3 regions of the Citrobacter freundii ATCC 8090 genome follow, and region 3 is predicted to be linked to each of the others. Evidence: predicted binding sites of a transcription regulator. Region 3 holds the regulator's gene; each other region holds the start of a gene.
What was found. The regulator CRP, encoded in region 3, controls carbon source genes, mostly activating them, when cyclic AMP is high. The targets are predictions, from matches to a motif close to ATGTGANNNNNNTCACAT.
Positions count from the first base shown of each region.

Region 1 (4,857 bases), 2.1 Mb from region 3:
GTTCCTCCAATCTGGAAGGCGGCAGTTACCCATGAGGCATGCTGCAGATCAATTCCACGATGGTTTAACAGCGTTGGCATCCAACTGGAGAGCAGATAAATAATCAGCAAGCTCATAAAGAACACTACCCATAGCATCAGGGTAATGGGCAGCTGTCGCCCGACGAACAGCTGGCGAATGCTTCCTTTAGCAATCGCTGTGTCCTCGTTGAGATAAAAATGGGTAGTGTCATAACGTTCCCGGGTGATGGCGCTAACGGTTCTGGCAATCACGTTTTGCGGCAGTTGGCGACGAACCTGCCAGCGCGGGGATTCCGGTAGCGCAAACAGCAGAGCCACAAACAGCATGAGTGGTAGAACGCCTCCCAGCACCAGAATGCCGTGCCAGCCAATAACCGGCACCAGTTGCGCGCTCACAATTCCACCCATCGCCGACCCCAGGGTAAATCCACAAAACATCATAGTCACCAGCGCGCCACGCCGCCGCGCTGGCAGGTACTCTGACGTCATGGTGATGGTATTTGGCATCGCGCCGCCCAAACCTAACCCGGTAAGAAAGCGCAAAATAACCAGCGTTTGTAGATCGGGAGAAAAAGCCGAAATCAGGCTCAGGGCGCCGAACAGCGCCACGCAGAGTTCAATCACCCGTTTACGGCCAAAACGGTCAGACAATGGGCCGCAGAGCAATGCGCCAGCGGTTAGCCCCAACAGGCCTGCGCCAAACAACGGCGCCAGATCGCCGGCAGTCAGCTGCCAGTGAGTACGAATGTCGGGAGCGATAAAGCCAATAGCTGCGGTATCAAATCCGTCAAGCATGACGACCAGAAAACAGCAAATGATAACGCGCCACTGGGTCTTACCGACGGGAGCGGAATCGATCAGTGCTTGTAGATCACGTTGATGAGTCATAGTGAATGCCTCAGTGCAGGTAGAGTAGATGTCTGTTTTGTTTTGGGTATGTTGCGACTTTGTATGTTTGGAGATGAAATGTACAATGGCTTTTCATGCAGAGGCATAACCTGGAGGTTATAGCAAATGGCAAATTGGGCGCAGAAACTTAAGTTGCAACACCTGCAAACGCTTATCGCGCTGGGCGAACAGGGAAACCTGACTCACGTCGCACGGATGATGAATATCACCCAGCCAGCGTTGTCAAAATGGTTATCACAGCTCGAAGATGAGATTGGCATCACCCTCTTTGAACGTCACAGCAAAGGCTTGCGTCCTTCCGAAGGCGGCAAGCTGTTACTGCAGCATGCCCAACGCCTGCTCAATGATATGGAACGTTCGCAATATGAAATCGCCCGTTTTAAGCAAGGCGGCCTGGTGGGAAGTCTGAAGATTGGCTGCTCACCCGTAGCGACCGACTGCGTTTCACTGGCAATACTGGGTTTGCTCAAAGAGTTGCCAACCCTGAACCTTAATATCGAAGAGAAAGTGATGACCCCGCTGCTGCACGATCTGCTCGCGGGTTCGGTGGATGTCGTCGTCGGTCGCGTCGGTGGCCGGGCGCTTCAGTTGCCGCTCAATTACCAGGTGCTGTATACCGAGCCGGTCTGTTTCGTCGCCCGTCCCGATCATCCCTTGGCAAAATATCCCTTGCTCACCTGGCACGATCTGGCGAACTGGCGCTGGATTGTCTGGCCGACAGGAACCCCTATCCGGATAAGCATTGATAATGCGCTGGTTGATAACGGCGTCATGTTGCCGGAAAACATCATTGAATCGGCGTCGATCAACGTCAGTACCAACCTGCTGCAAAGTAGCGATATGATCTCTATTCTTTCTTTGCGTCTGGCACAACGGTATGCCGCCCAGGGACAGCTGGCTATTCTGAATCTGCCGAAGATTGAACAAAAAGGCAGCGTCGGCGTATTCTGGCGCAACAACGAAACACCTACTACCGCCCTGAATCGTTTTTTGTATTATCTGGCACAGGCTTAGCGCGGAGAGTTAGGGCCATCGCCCGATGTTCCAGATATCTATTTCCTCTATGCTTAGAATTCATGATGTGATCGGTAGCACGTTTTTAAGTTTAATTGTATGATGAATCAGTCTCGTCAAGGGTTTCAACTATGAGCAAAGCACTGAACGTTATCTGGCAATATTTGCGCGCATTCGTCCTGATTTATGCCTGCCTCTACGCAGGTATTTTTCTTGCGTCGCTACTTCCTATCACCATTCCGGGCAGCATTATCGGCATGCTGATTCTGTTTGTCTTACTGGCTTTGCAGGTGTTACCGGCAAAATGGGTTAACCCTGGCTGCTACGTGCTGATTCGTTATATGGCCCTGCTGTTTGTCCCGATTGGCGTGGGGATCATGCAGTACTTTGACCTGCTCCGCGCACAATTTGGTCCGGTAGTGGTGTCCTGTACCATCAGTACGCTGGTCGTTTTCCTGGTGGTGAGCTGGAGCTCGCACATTGTGCACGGTGAACGCAAAATCGTTGGGCAAAAAGGGTCTAAAGAATGATGTCGTATATCTGGTGGTCGTTACCTCTTACGCTGGCGGTATTTTTTGGCGCACGTAAGCTGGCTGCACGATTTAAAATGCCGCTATTGAACCCGCTGCTGGTTGCCATGGTGGTGATTATTCCCATTCTGCTGCTGACCGGCATTCCCTACGATCACTATTTCAAAGGCAGCGAAGTACTGAACGATTTACTGCAACCTGCCGTGGTCGCGCTGGCCTATCCGTTATACGAACAGTTGCACCAAATTCGCGCCCGCTGGAAATCAATCATTGCTATCTGTTTTGCCGGGAGCGTTGTGGCGATGGTAACAGGTACAACAATCGCTTTGTTGATGGGCGCATCACCGCAAATTGCCGCGTCTATCATGCCAAAATCGGTCACCACGCCTATCGCTATGGCCGTGGGAGGCAGTATTGGCGGCATTCCGGCTATCAGCGCCGTATGCGTTATTTTTGTCGGTATCCTCGGGGCAGTATTTGGTCATACGTTGCTTAATGCGATGCGCATTCGCACCAAGGCCGCTCGGGGGCTGGCAATGGGCACCGCGTCGCACGCCCTGGGTACCGCACGCTGTGCAGAACTGGACTACCAGGAAGGCGCGTTTAGTTCTCTGGCGCTGGTTATTTGCGGCATTATCACCTCGTTGGTTGCCCCATTCCTGTTCCCGATTATTCTGGCGGTGGTGGGTTAACCTTCATTTTTTAGCTATTTATTTGCGATGCGTTGCACATTTTTCATTTAAGTTTCATAAGTTGCATACGTAATGGGATTTAGATCACATATAAAGCCATAACAGGTCCGTAAACTACGATTCCATTACATTGTTATGAGGCATCGCCATGCATCCACGTTTTCAAACTGCTTTTGCCCAACTCGCGGATAACTTGCAATCAGCCCTGGCCCCTGTTCTGGCGGATGCGCATTTCCCCGCCATGCTGACTGCTGAGCAGGTCTCTTTGCTGAAACGCGAATCGGGACTGGACGAAGACGCGCTGGCATTCGCTCTGCTGCCGCTGGCTGCGGCCTGCGCACGTACTCCACTGTCCAATTTCAACGTTGGGGCTATTTCTCGCGGCATCAGCGGCAACTGGTACTTCGGTGGGAACATGGAGTTCCTGGGCGCGACCATGCAGCAAACTGTTCATGCCGAGCAAAGCGCTATCAGCCACGCCTGGCTGCGCGGTGAAAAAGGGCTCGCCGCCATCACCGTCAACTACACGCCGTGCGGCCACTGTCGCCAGTTTATGAACGAACTAAACAGCGGACTGGATTTACGTATTCATCTGCCGGGACGTGCGCCACACGTACTACGCGATTATCTGCCAGATGCCTTCGGCCCGAAGGATCTGGAGATTAAAACGCTGCTGATGGACGATCAGGATCACGGCTTCGCACTGCAGGGCGATGCGTTGACCCAGGCAGCAATCACCGCTGCCAATAGATGTCATATGCCGTACAGCAAATCCCCAAGCGGCGTGGCACTGGAGTGTAAAGATGGTCGTATTTTTAGCGGCAGCTATGCTGAAAATGCCGCTTTTAACCCAACCCTGCCACCACTGCAAGGCGCGTTGAACCTGTTGAATCTGAACGGTTATGATTATCCAGATATCCAACGCGCCGTGCTGGCTGAAAAAGCCGATGCGCCGTTAATTCAGTGGGATGCGACATCTGCCACGCTGAAAGCACTGGGCTGCGACAATATAGAGCGCGTGCTACTCGACTAAGTCGTGTTGCCCGATGGCGTAACGTCATCGGGCAACAGTGACTAAAATCCCCTCAATCAGATTACTGTTTCTTGCGCTACGTCTTCCGGTACAGTAGCCTGATTGAAATTCCATCCAAATAACGAGTTTTCTGCATGTTAAAGCGCGTGTTTTACAGCCTGTTAGTCCTGCTGGGCTTGCTGCTTTTGACTGTGCTTGGACTCGATCGGTGGATGAGCTGGAAGACTGCTCCCTACATTTACGACGAACTGCAGGATTTACCCTACCGCCAGGTAGGAGTGGTTCTGGGCACGGCGAAGTATTACCGCACCGGCGTCATCAATCAGTATTACCGCTACCGCATTCAGGGCGCATTGAACGCCTATAACAGCGGGAAGGTAAACTATCTGCTGTTAAGCGGCGACAACGCGCAGCAAAGCTACAACGAACCCATGACGATGCGTAAAGATCTGATTGCCGCAGGCGTCGATCCCGCTGACATCGTGCTTGATTACGCCGGGTTCCGAACGCTCGACTCCATCGTGCGTACCCGTAAGGTGTTCGATACCAACGATTTCATCATTATTACCCAGCGATTCCACTGTGAGCGTGCCTTGTTTATTGCGCTCCATATGGGTATCCAGGCCCAGTGCTACGCCGTACCTTCGCCAAAAGATATG
Region 1 is NZ_CP049015.1:3,199,437-3,204,293, forward strand. Features, by position in the region: gene mhbT (3-hydroxybenzoate transporter MhbT) at 1-908, opposite strand, end outside; gene G4551_RS15585 (LysR substrate-binding domain-containing protein) at 1,035-1,943, shown strand; gene G4551_RS15590 (CidA/LrgA family protein) at 2,075-2,473, shown strand; gene G4551_RS15595 (CidB/LrgB family autolysis modulator) at 2,470-3,165, shown strand; gene cdd (cytidine deaminase) at 3,314-4,198, shown strand; gene sanA (outer membrane permeability protein SanA) at 4,333-4,857, shown strand, end outside.
Region 1: the regulator CRP is predicted to act here: its motif matches at 3,238-3,255, upstream of cdd (cytidine deaminase).

Region 2 (4,857 bases), 430 kb from region 3:
CGTACGCATATGGCGGCGCGAGCAGCTCAGCAGATCCGCCAGCTCGTTGAGCGTCGTGTCTTGCGTTTTGCCGTCACAGCATTGCCACAGACGGATGAACTGTTGTTGCAAACGACCAGAAGACATAAAAGGGGAACTCCTGCGGAAAACTCAGCAATTTTATAATCCCTATATTAAGCCAATAATAGATTCCGATGAAGCGATGAGACAACGAAGGGGTCATCTATGCGTCAGTTCTGGTTGAAGTACTTTACCACGACGGAAAAATCGTCCTGGTTGGCTTGCCTGAGCGCACCGCAGCGCTTAAAGATGCTCGAAGAGCTGATGCAGTGGGAGATGACATCTGACTCCTGAATTGGAAATTGCAGACATCATGTGTGACTGAGTATTGGTGCAGGCTGTATCCTGCCATTATATCTGAGCATCGCTGGTGGCTATTTTTTCACATGGCAAGGCGCGAACAGTGAAATTTGGTGAACCAAATAAGGTGTGAGCAACACAGCTATGTGAAAAAATGGCCCCAGCCCTCCGGGACGCGTGTAAAAAACGCATACTCTGCGTTGTCAGGCTTGGGAATAGATTTCTATACCCAGCGCCCTCCGCCTGGATTATGCGTTTTTTACCCAGCGTCGATGCCAGATATAATGGCAGGATACAGCCTCGTTCACCCGCCAGCAGGTATTATCTGCTGGCTTTTTTCGTTTCAGCTGCGCTTAAAAGGAAAGATATGCTCTGGATTATGACCATGGGACGGCGCCTCAACGGCGTTTACGCGGCATTTATGCTGGTCGCTTTTATGATGGGCGTGGCGGGGGCATTGCAGGCACCCACCCTGAGTCTGTTCCTGAGCCGTGAAGTCGGGGCGCAGCCATTTTGGGTCGGGCTGTTTTACACCGTCAATGCGATTGTCGGGATCGTCGTCAGCCTTGGCCTGGCGAAACGATCCGACAGCCAGGGCGATCGGCGCAAGCTGATCATGTTTTGCTGCCTGATGGCGATTGGCAATGCGCTGCTGTTTGCCTTTAATCGCCACTATCTCACGCTGATCACCTGCGGTGTGCTGCTGGCCTCGCTGGCGAACACCGCCATGCCGCAGCTGTTTGCGCTGGCGCGAGAATATGCTGATAACTCCGCGCGTGAAGTGGTGATGTTTAGCTCGGTGATGCGTGCGCAGCTTTCGTTGGCCTGGGTGATAGGACCGCCACTGGCATTCATGCTGGCGCTGAATTACGGCTTTACGGCGATGTTTTCCATTGCCGCAGGTATTTTTGCCATTAGCCTAGTGCTGATTGCGCTGATACTGCCGTCTGTCGCGCGGGTGGAGCAGCCTGTAGACGTGCCGCTGGAACAGACCGGCGGTTGGCAGGACAAAAATGTGCGTATGTTGTTTATTGCCTCCACGCTGATGTGGACCTGCAACACCATGTACATCATTGATATGCCACTGTGGATAAGTCTTGAACTGGGCTTGCCGGACAAGCTGGCCGGGATCCTGATGGGGACGGCGGCTGGGCTGGAAATTCCGGCGATGATTCTGGCAGGCTATTACGTGAAGCGCTTTGGTAAACGGCGAATGATGATCGCGGCCGTAGCGGCAGGCGTGCTGTTTTATATTGGTTTGATCTTCTTTCACAGCCGTATGGCGCTGCTGGTGCTGCAACTGTTTAACGCGGTATTTATCGGTATTATCGCCGGGATAGGCATGCTGTGGTTTCAGGATCTGATGCCTGGACGTGCGGGGTCAGCGACCACATTATTTACCAACAGTATTTCAACGGGAGTCATTCTGGCAGGGGTGATTCAGGGGGCAGTTGCGCAAAGCTATGGTCACTATGCCGTCTATTGGGTGATTGCGGTGATTTCGGTGGTTACGCTGTGGATGACCGGGCGGGTGAAGGACGTTTAGTCCGGCGCAGTCCTGGCGTCGTAGTGCCCGGCCTGGCGATATTTTGCATTAGTTTTTGTCGTTTTTGTCGGCCGGATAAGGCGTTTACGCCGCCATCCGGCAACCTGTCCCTACGGCCTGAACGCGTTACGCTTATCAGGCCTATCCTTCTTTTTTTATCTTGCACGTAAATGTAACGTTGATCACATAACGATCATTTTCCTCTTCCTGGATCTTCTTTTTTCTACTGTTACGCGTATACAGTTACGCGTAACAGTTATCAAAAAAGGAGTTTTTTCATGAAAAACCTATTCGACCTGACCGGTAAACGCGCGCTGATTACCGGTTCCGCTCAGGGCATTGGTAACCTGCTGGCCAGCGGTCTGGCGGCGCACGGTGCTGAGATTGTTATTAACGACATTACCCAGCAGCGGGCGCAGGCGGCGGCGGACAAACTGGTGGCCGAAGGCTATCGCGCTGTTGGCTATGGATTTGATGTTACCAGCGGGGAAGAGGTGGCGTGCGCCATCGCGCAAATTGAAAAGGACGTTGGGGCCATTGATATTTTAATTAACAACGCCGGAATCCAGCGTCGTTATCCCTTCACCGAATTCCCGGAGACTGAATGGGACAAAGTGATTGATGTAAACCAGAAATCGGTCTTTCTGGTATCACAGCAGGTTTCCCGCTACATGGTGCAACGCCGCCGCGGGAAGATTATTAATATCTGCTCAATGCAAAGTGAATTAGGTCGTAAAACCATTACCCCCTACGCGGCGTCAAAAGGCGCGGTCAAAATGTTAACCCGTGGCATGTGCGTGGAACTGGCGGAATACAATATTCAGGTCAACGGTATTGCTCCCGGCTATTTCGCTACCGACATGACCACCGCGCTGGTTAACGATGAAGCATTCTCCGCCTGGCTGTTCCAGCGCACGCCCGCTGCTCGCTGGGGTAACCCGGAAGAGTTGATCGGCGCGGCGGTTTATCTCGCTGCGCCCGCCTCTGACTTTGTGAATGGGCATCTTCTGTTTGTCGATGGCGGCATGCTGGCCGCTGTTTGATCGCTAACGAGGCCGCGGGAAGCAACCTCATCCTTTAATGATAATCCAAGGAGTGAGTATGAATATGCTCGCAAAACTGCCAGCGCGTCGCTGGTGGTATTTAATGCCGATTATTTTTATTACCTACAGCTTAGCTTATCTCGACCGCGCCAATTACGGCTTTGCCGCTGCCGCTGGTATCGAACACGATTTAGGGATCACCCAGGGCACGGCCTCGCTGATTGGCGCGCTCTTTTTCCTGGGATATTTCTTTTTCCAGGTGCCTGGCGCCATGTATGCCGTTAAACATAGCGTCCGTAAAATGATTTTTTACAGCCTGATCCTCTGGGGGCTTTGTGCCGCGGCGACCGGCTTTGTCAGCAATATCCCAACGCTGATGGCGATCCGCTTTATTCTCGGCATCGTCGAAGCGGCGGTGATGCCCGCGATGCTGATTTATATCAGCAACTGGTTTACCAAAACTGAACGCTCGCGCGCCAACACCTTTTTAATTCTCGGTAACCCGGTCACAGTGCTGTGGATGTCGATTGTCTCTGGCTACCTGATTGAAGCCTGGGGCTGGCGCGAAATGTTTATCATTGAAGGTATTCCTGCGGTGATCTGGGCTTTCTGCTGGGTGATTCTGGTGCGCGACAAACCGGCGGATGCGGGTTGGTTGAGCGAGCAGGAGAAGCAGGCGTTACAGCAGGCGATGGACCGCGAGCAGCGGGACATCAAACCGATGCGCAACTACGGTGAAGCGATGCGTTCACGCAGCGTCATTATGCTTTGCGCGGTGCATGCGCTGTGGAGCATCGGGGTGTATGGCTTCATGATGTGGATGCCGTCGATTCTGAAAAACGCGGCGCAGATGGATATTGTGGCGGTGGGCTGGCTGGCGGCAGTGCCGTATCTGGCGGCGATCTGCCTGATGCTGACGGTTTCCTGGCTGTCCGATAAATACCAGAACCGTAAGCTGTTTATCTGGCCGCTGCTGCTGATTGCTGCCATTGCGTTCTTTGCCTCGTGGATGCTGGGCAACCAGTCCTTCTGGCTCTCTTACGCGCTGCTGGTCGTGGCCGCCGCCTGTATGTATGCGCCTTACGGACCGTTCTTTGCGCTGATCCCCGAACTGCTGCCGCGCAACGTCTCCGGCGTGTCGATGGGAATGATCAACAGTTTTGGCGCGTTAGGGGCATTCCTCGGCGCGTGGCTGGTGGGTTACCTCAACGGCGTGACCGGCGGGCCGGGCGTCTCCTACACCTTCATGGCGATTGCTCTGCTGTCATCGGTGGTGCTGATGTACTGCGTTCGTGCGCAAAATGAAACCACGTCGCCGTCGGCTGAGATGGTAACGCGTTAAGGTTGAGCGAGGAGTGCAGTCGCTAACCGGCTGTGATAAGGTTCTCTGCGAGCATAATGGGATGTTGGTCGTAGAGAACCTCATGAAAAACAATCGGATGACATTACAGGATATCGCTAATCTGGCCGGTCTGAATAAGATGACGGTCAGCCGTTATCTGCGTAACCCGAATCAGGTGTCGCAACGCAGCCGTGAATTGATTTCGAAAGTGATGGAAGAGAACAACTACATTCCTAACCGCGCGCCGGAAATATTGCTCAATGCGCGCAGTAAAACCATCGGCGTGTTGATCCCTTCTTTTCGTAACCAGATTTTTGCCGACGTGCTGGCGGGAATTGAATCCGTCACCTCGGCTTGCCAGTACCAGACGTTGATCGCCAACTACGAATATGACGCCGAGCGTGAAGAACGCGAGGTGCTGAATCTGCTCTCTTACAATATCGACGGCCTGATCCTCACGGGAAAGCTGCATACCGAGCGGATGATCCAGTACGTGCGCGCCAGCGGCGTACCTGTGGCGGAACTGATGGATATTAGCGGCCAGTATCTTGATATTCAGGTTGGGT
Region 2 is NZ_CP049015.1:806,372-811,228, forward strand. Features, by position in the region: gene sgrR (HTH-type transcriptional regulator SgrR) at 1-126, opposite strand, end outside; gene sgrT (glucose uptake inhibitor SgrT) at 226-354, shown strand; gene G4551_RS03925 (sugar efflux transporter) at 728-1,906, shown strand; gene idnO (gluconate 5-dehydrogenase) at 2,185-2,949, shown strand; gene G4551_RS03935 (MFS transporter) at 3,008-4,291, shown strand; gene idnR (DNA-binding transcriptional regulator IdnR) at 4,374-4,857, shown strand, end outside.
Region 2: the regulator CRP is predicted to act here: its motif matches at 2,077-2,094, upstream of idnO (gluconate 5-dehydrogenase).

Region 3 (4,857 bases):
GATAGTGCGAGTTGAACCCAGGTTCCTGCATCGCCTGGTTAAGTGAGTTGAACAGCGTGTTATGCGCCTGGTTGACCCGCATGCGTTGATACGCCAGCGGTGTGGCCTGGGGATCGTTGCTAAGAATCAGGCGAATGGCCTCCTGATCGGCTTCTAACGCATCGTGGGCGTTTTTACGCAGCAAACCGCTCTGCCACTGCGGCCACAGCCAGAGCATCCCGCCAAAAGCGATCAGGCAGCCAGTGATCGTATCGATAAACCGCGGCACGATAAACTGTTCCCCGTTCAGCGTCAGCAGTTGCAGGGTATATACCGCGGTGACCGTAAAGCCGACGGTAGCCCAGCCGTAGTTTTTGCGGATGGTCAGATAACTCACCAGGGTTATCAGCAGCATGCCTGCCAGCGTGTAACCTTCCTGGATATGAAAGTGCAGCGTGACGCCAGCGATCACCAGGCCGACGAGCGTCCCTACTGAACGGTGTAAAATACGTACCCGGGTTGCCCCGTAGCCATTTTGCGTGACGAACAGGATTGTCATCAAAATCCAGTAAGGTTTTGGCAGGTGTAAGGCGCTGCCCATCAGGCTGGCAATGCTCAACATGACGCTGATGCGTCCGGCATTACGCAGCGCAGGGGATTTCAACGACAAATAGCTTTTCAGGGCAGGGATCAGCGGCAGCCGACGCTGCTTGTCAGCCATTAAATCACGGGCATACAGTGGTCGCTGGGTGCGTAGCACACGGGCAATACGGCTGAAGTGCCAGTAGCAAAATTGACCTACCGGATTGTCCGGATGCTGGTTGGCGATTTTCTCCAGCGTGCCAATCTGCTTTTCCATTGAGAAACGGGTCGGTAAGCGGTGATACAAAATATCATCGGCCAGTACGCGAAGGCGTTCGGCAACGGTGCGCGCATTCCAGCGAATCACTTGTTCGGCGTGGCTACGTTCGACCAGCTTTTGCACCTCTTCCGGCTGGTGGAGGCTAACGGAAATATGTTCCTGTAAATCGAGCGCCTCCTGAAAGGCACGTAGCAGGCGCTTATAATCGTTGTTGCGATGCGCCGACAGCATATGCATTTGCTGATAGCACTGGGTAATTAAATCCACCGCTTTTTGCTGGCGCACCAACAGGGGAGGCAGCGCTTTTTCTGGGTCGGCATGCTGAGTCAGCATGCTGTACTTGGCCTCACAGTAATCGGCTAATTCGCGGTACAACAAGCTGAGCGACTCACGCAGCGGCTGCTCGCGCCACATCCAGAACCAGAACCAGTTGAACAGGCCATACCACAATGTGCCCAGCGCGTAGATTAGCAGCGGCTCCCAGACGGGCATGTTACCTGCCAGACTGAGTGTGAAAATTGCCGCGATAAGCGAGGCTGGTAGTAGTCGCGCATGCAGAGGGCCTAATTCTGCGGTTACACCAAGAATCAGCGTCAGGCCGGTGAGGATCAGTGGCAGCGGTATAGTCTGTGCCAGCAGTAATTGCATGATCAGACTGCATCCGGCAAACAAAGACGCGCCAATCACTAAGCGTTTGAAAAAGCGCTTATGCGGGGTATCAAGACCGGCAATATTGCAGCAGGCAGGGACGAGGGAAAAGAGGAGTCCCAGATGAAGCTGACCGATGATCAGGCCGACGGCCACAGGTAAACATAGCACCAGCGTTTGTCGTAGTGCGTAGTTGATCTCTGGGTGGTATATCAGTCTTCGCCACATCGGAGCAAACAAAAGTGGCGCATTACGGGGTAACGCGCCACTTCGATGGGGTTAACGTGTGCCGTAGACGACGATGGTCTTACCGTGTGCGGAGATCAGGTTCTGATCTTCCAGCATCTTCAGAATACGACCGACGGTCTCACGGGAGCAGCCAACGATCTGGCCGATTTCCTGACGGGTGATTTTAATCTGCATGCCGTCCGGGTGGGTCATCGCATCAGGCTGTTTCGCCAGATTCAGCAGAGTCTGCACGATACGACCGGTAACGTCGAGGAAGGCAAGGTTGCCCACTTTTTCAGACGTGACCTGCAGACGGCGAGCCATCTGAGAGGACAGGCGCATCAGAATATCTGGATTGACCTGGATTAATTGGCGAAATTTTTTGTAGGAAATTTCAGCGACTTCACATGCAGTTTTAGCACGGACCCAGGCGCTGCGTTCCTGACCTTCTTCGAAGAGGCCTAATTCACCAATAAAATCGCCCTGATTCAGATAAGAAAGGATCATTTCTTTCCCTTCTTCATCTTTGATCAGCACTGCCACTGAGCCTTTAACGATGTAGTACAACGTTTCCGCTTTTTCACCCTGGTGAATCAGCGTGCTCTTCGATGGGTACTTATGAATATGGCAATGAGACAAGAACCATTCGAGAGTCGGGTCTGTTTGCGGTTTGCCAAGCACCATGCGCGGTTATCCTCTGTTATAAGCTGTCTCCAGAGCCAAAAAACATCCTGTCTCTGGGTTTGCAAAAATGTGCTTCCCGCTACCTGGGAAGGGGGCTGTCAATACGTGCGACGGCCTGTAATGTGATGTCCTCTGCATACATGCAGTACGTCAATGTATTACTGTAGCATCCCGACTGTTTTAGCATAGCTTTCGCCGTGTGTCTCCTGGTGTCTCGCTTCAGCATGACGCAGGTCGCCTTCCGTTGCGAGATTTGTTGTGTGCGCGTAATCTGTCAGGAAAATTGATGCATCGGAGTAATAAAATATGCAAGCACGTGTTAAGTGGGTCGAAGGGCTGACCTTCCTCGGTGAGTCCGCTTCTGGCCACCAGATTTTGATGGACGGTAACTCCGGTGATAAAGCGCCGAGCCCGATGGAAATGGTCTTAATGGCTGCGGGTGGTTGCAGCGCAATTGATGTGGTGTCGATCCTGCAAAAGGGTCGTCAGGATGTGACCAACTGCGAAGTGAAGCTGACCTCCGAGCGTCGTGATGAAGCGCCGCGCCTGTTTACCCATATCAACCTGCATTTCATCGTAACGGGTAACGATCTGAAAGATGCGTCCGTCGCACGTGCGGTCGATCTTTCGGCGGAAAAATATTGCTCCGTGGCGCTGATGCTGGAAAAGGCGGTGAATATTACCCACTCCTATGAAGTGGTTGCCGCGTAATTGCTGATGCCGGATGGCGGCGTTGCCTTATCCGGCCTATAGGGTGATGTTGAGTCGTAGGCCCGATAAGCGAAGCGCCATCGGGCGCTTTCCACATATCACTCTATCTTTTTGCCTTCCATCAGTCGCTGCACCAGCGGCAGCATAATCAATTCCATCGCCAGACCCATTTTTCCGCCCGGTACGACCAACGTATTGATATGAGAAATGAATGAGCCCTGCAGCATGGCCAGCAGCCACGGGAAGTCGATCCCTTCCAGATTACGAAAATGAATCACGACAAAGCTTTCATCGAGTGACGGAATGCTCTTGGCGGCAAAGGGATTAGAGGTATCGACGGTTGGTACGCGTTGGAAGTTGATATGCGTACGGGAAAACTGTGGTGTGATGTAATTGATGTAATCGTCCATTGAGCGCACCACCGAGTCCATCACCGCTTCACGCGAGTGTCCACGCTCGCTGGTATCGCGGGTCAGCTTCTGGATCCACTCCAGGTTCACGATCGGCACCACGCCAACCAGCAGATCGACATGCCGGGCCACATTTTGCTGAGGGGTGACAACGCCGCCGTGAAGTCCCTCATAGAACAGGACATCCGTCGGTTCAGGCAGCGGCTGCCAGGGCGTAAATGTCCCCGGAACCTGATTCCACGGTACGGCCTCATCGTAGGTGTGCAGGTATTTACGCGACTGACCTTTGCCCGTCTGGCCGTATTCAATGAAGGTTTGCTCCAGCAGACCAAAGTCGTTAGCTTCGGGGCCGAAATAGCTGATATGCCGCCCAGCATCGCGTGCTTTGCGAATCGCCATGTCCATTTCCGGACGGGTATAGCGGTGAAAACTGTCACCTTCCACCTCGGCGGCGCGCAGGTTTAACTGCGCGAAAATTTTACGAAACGCGAGGCTGGTGGTGGTGGTCCCCGCGCCGCTGGATCCTGTTACCGCAATCACCGGATGTTTGGCAGACATAACAACTCCATGAAATGGTTGTAATTATAGTAAAGTCGGCCGGCGGCTACGGATTACTCGTGAATCTGCTTCCTCGGCATAATGTTGACCGTTTCATGCAGTTCGGACCACACCAGCACGGCTTCACCTGATTGTAGTTGGCGTTTGACGTCGGCGACTTTTTGTTCGAGCGAGCGTTCATGTTCACCGTAATCGGTGCCTTCACGCAAGACAAAGCTTTCAATCAGATTGTCCAGCGCGTCCGGAGAGATATCTTGCCATGGGATAATCATGATGACGCCTCCAGATACGTTGTCAGCCAGTCCGGGATTCTTGATTCCAGCCACATCTCAGGACGGCGCACTGTGCCACCAATAAATCCGACGTGGCCGCCATGTTCAGTCAGCTGATATTCCACCTGCGAAGGCAGATTTTCCGGTTTCGGGATCACGTGATGATCCATAAACGGATCGTCTTTAGCATGGATAATCAGCGTTGGTTTGGCGATCCGATTGAGCAACGGCATGGCGCTGCACTGGCGGTAATAGTCTATAGCATCGGCGAAACCGTGGATTTTGGCGGTGATCAGATCGTCAAAATCGCGAATGCGGCGCAAAGATTTCAACTGGGCCAGGCTTACCGGCAGCGAACCGGGATACGCCTCAAGCTTACGCGAGGCGTTGGCTTTCAATAAATTGAGCAGGTAGCGCTGATAGACACGGGAAAAGCCCTTGTCCATATGGTAGCTACAGGCTTCGAGCACGAAAGGCGCAGAAACGATAACCGCTGCATCTATCG
Region 3 is NZ_CP049015.1:371,911-376,767, forward strand. Features, by position in the region: gene G4551_RS01740 (YccS/YhfK family putative transporter) at 1-1,717, opposite strand, end outside; gene crp (cAMP-activated global transcriptional regulator CRP) at 1,769-2,401, opposite strand; gene G4551_RS01750 (OsmC family protein) at 2,708-3,112, shown strand; gene G4551_RS01755 (phosphoribulokinase) at 3,211-4,080, opposite strand; gene G4551_RS01760 (YheU family protein) at 4,134-4,352, opposite strand; partial or broken gene G4551_RS01765 (hydrolase) at 4,349-4,857, opposite strand, start outside.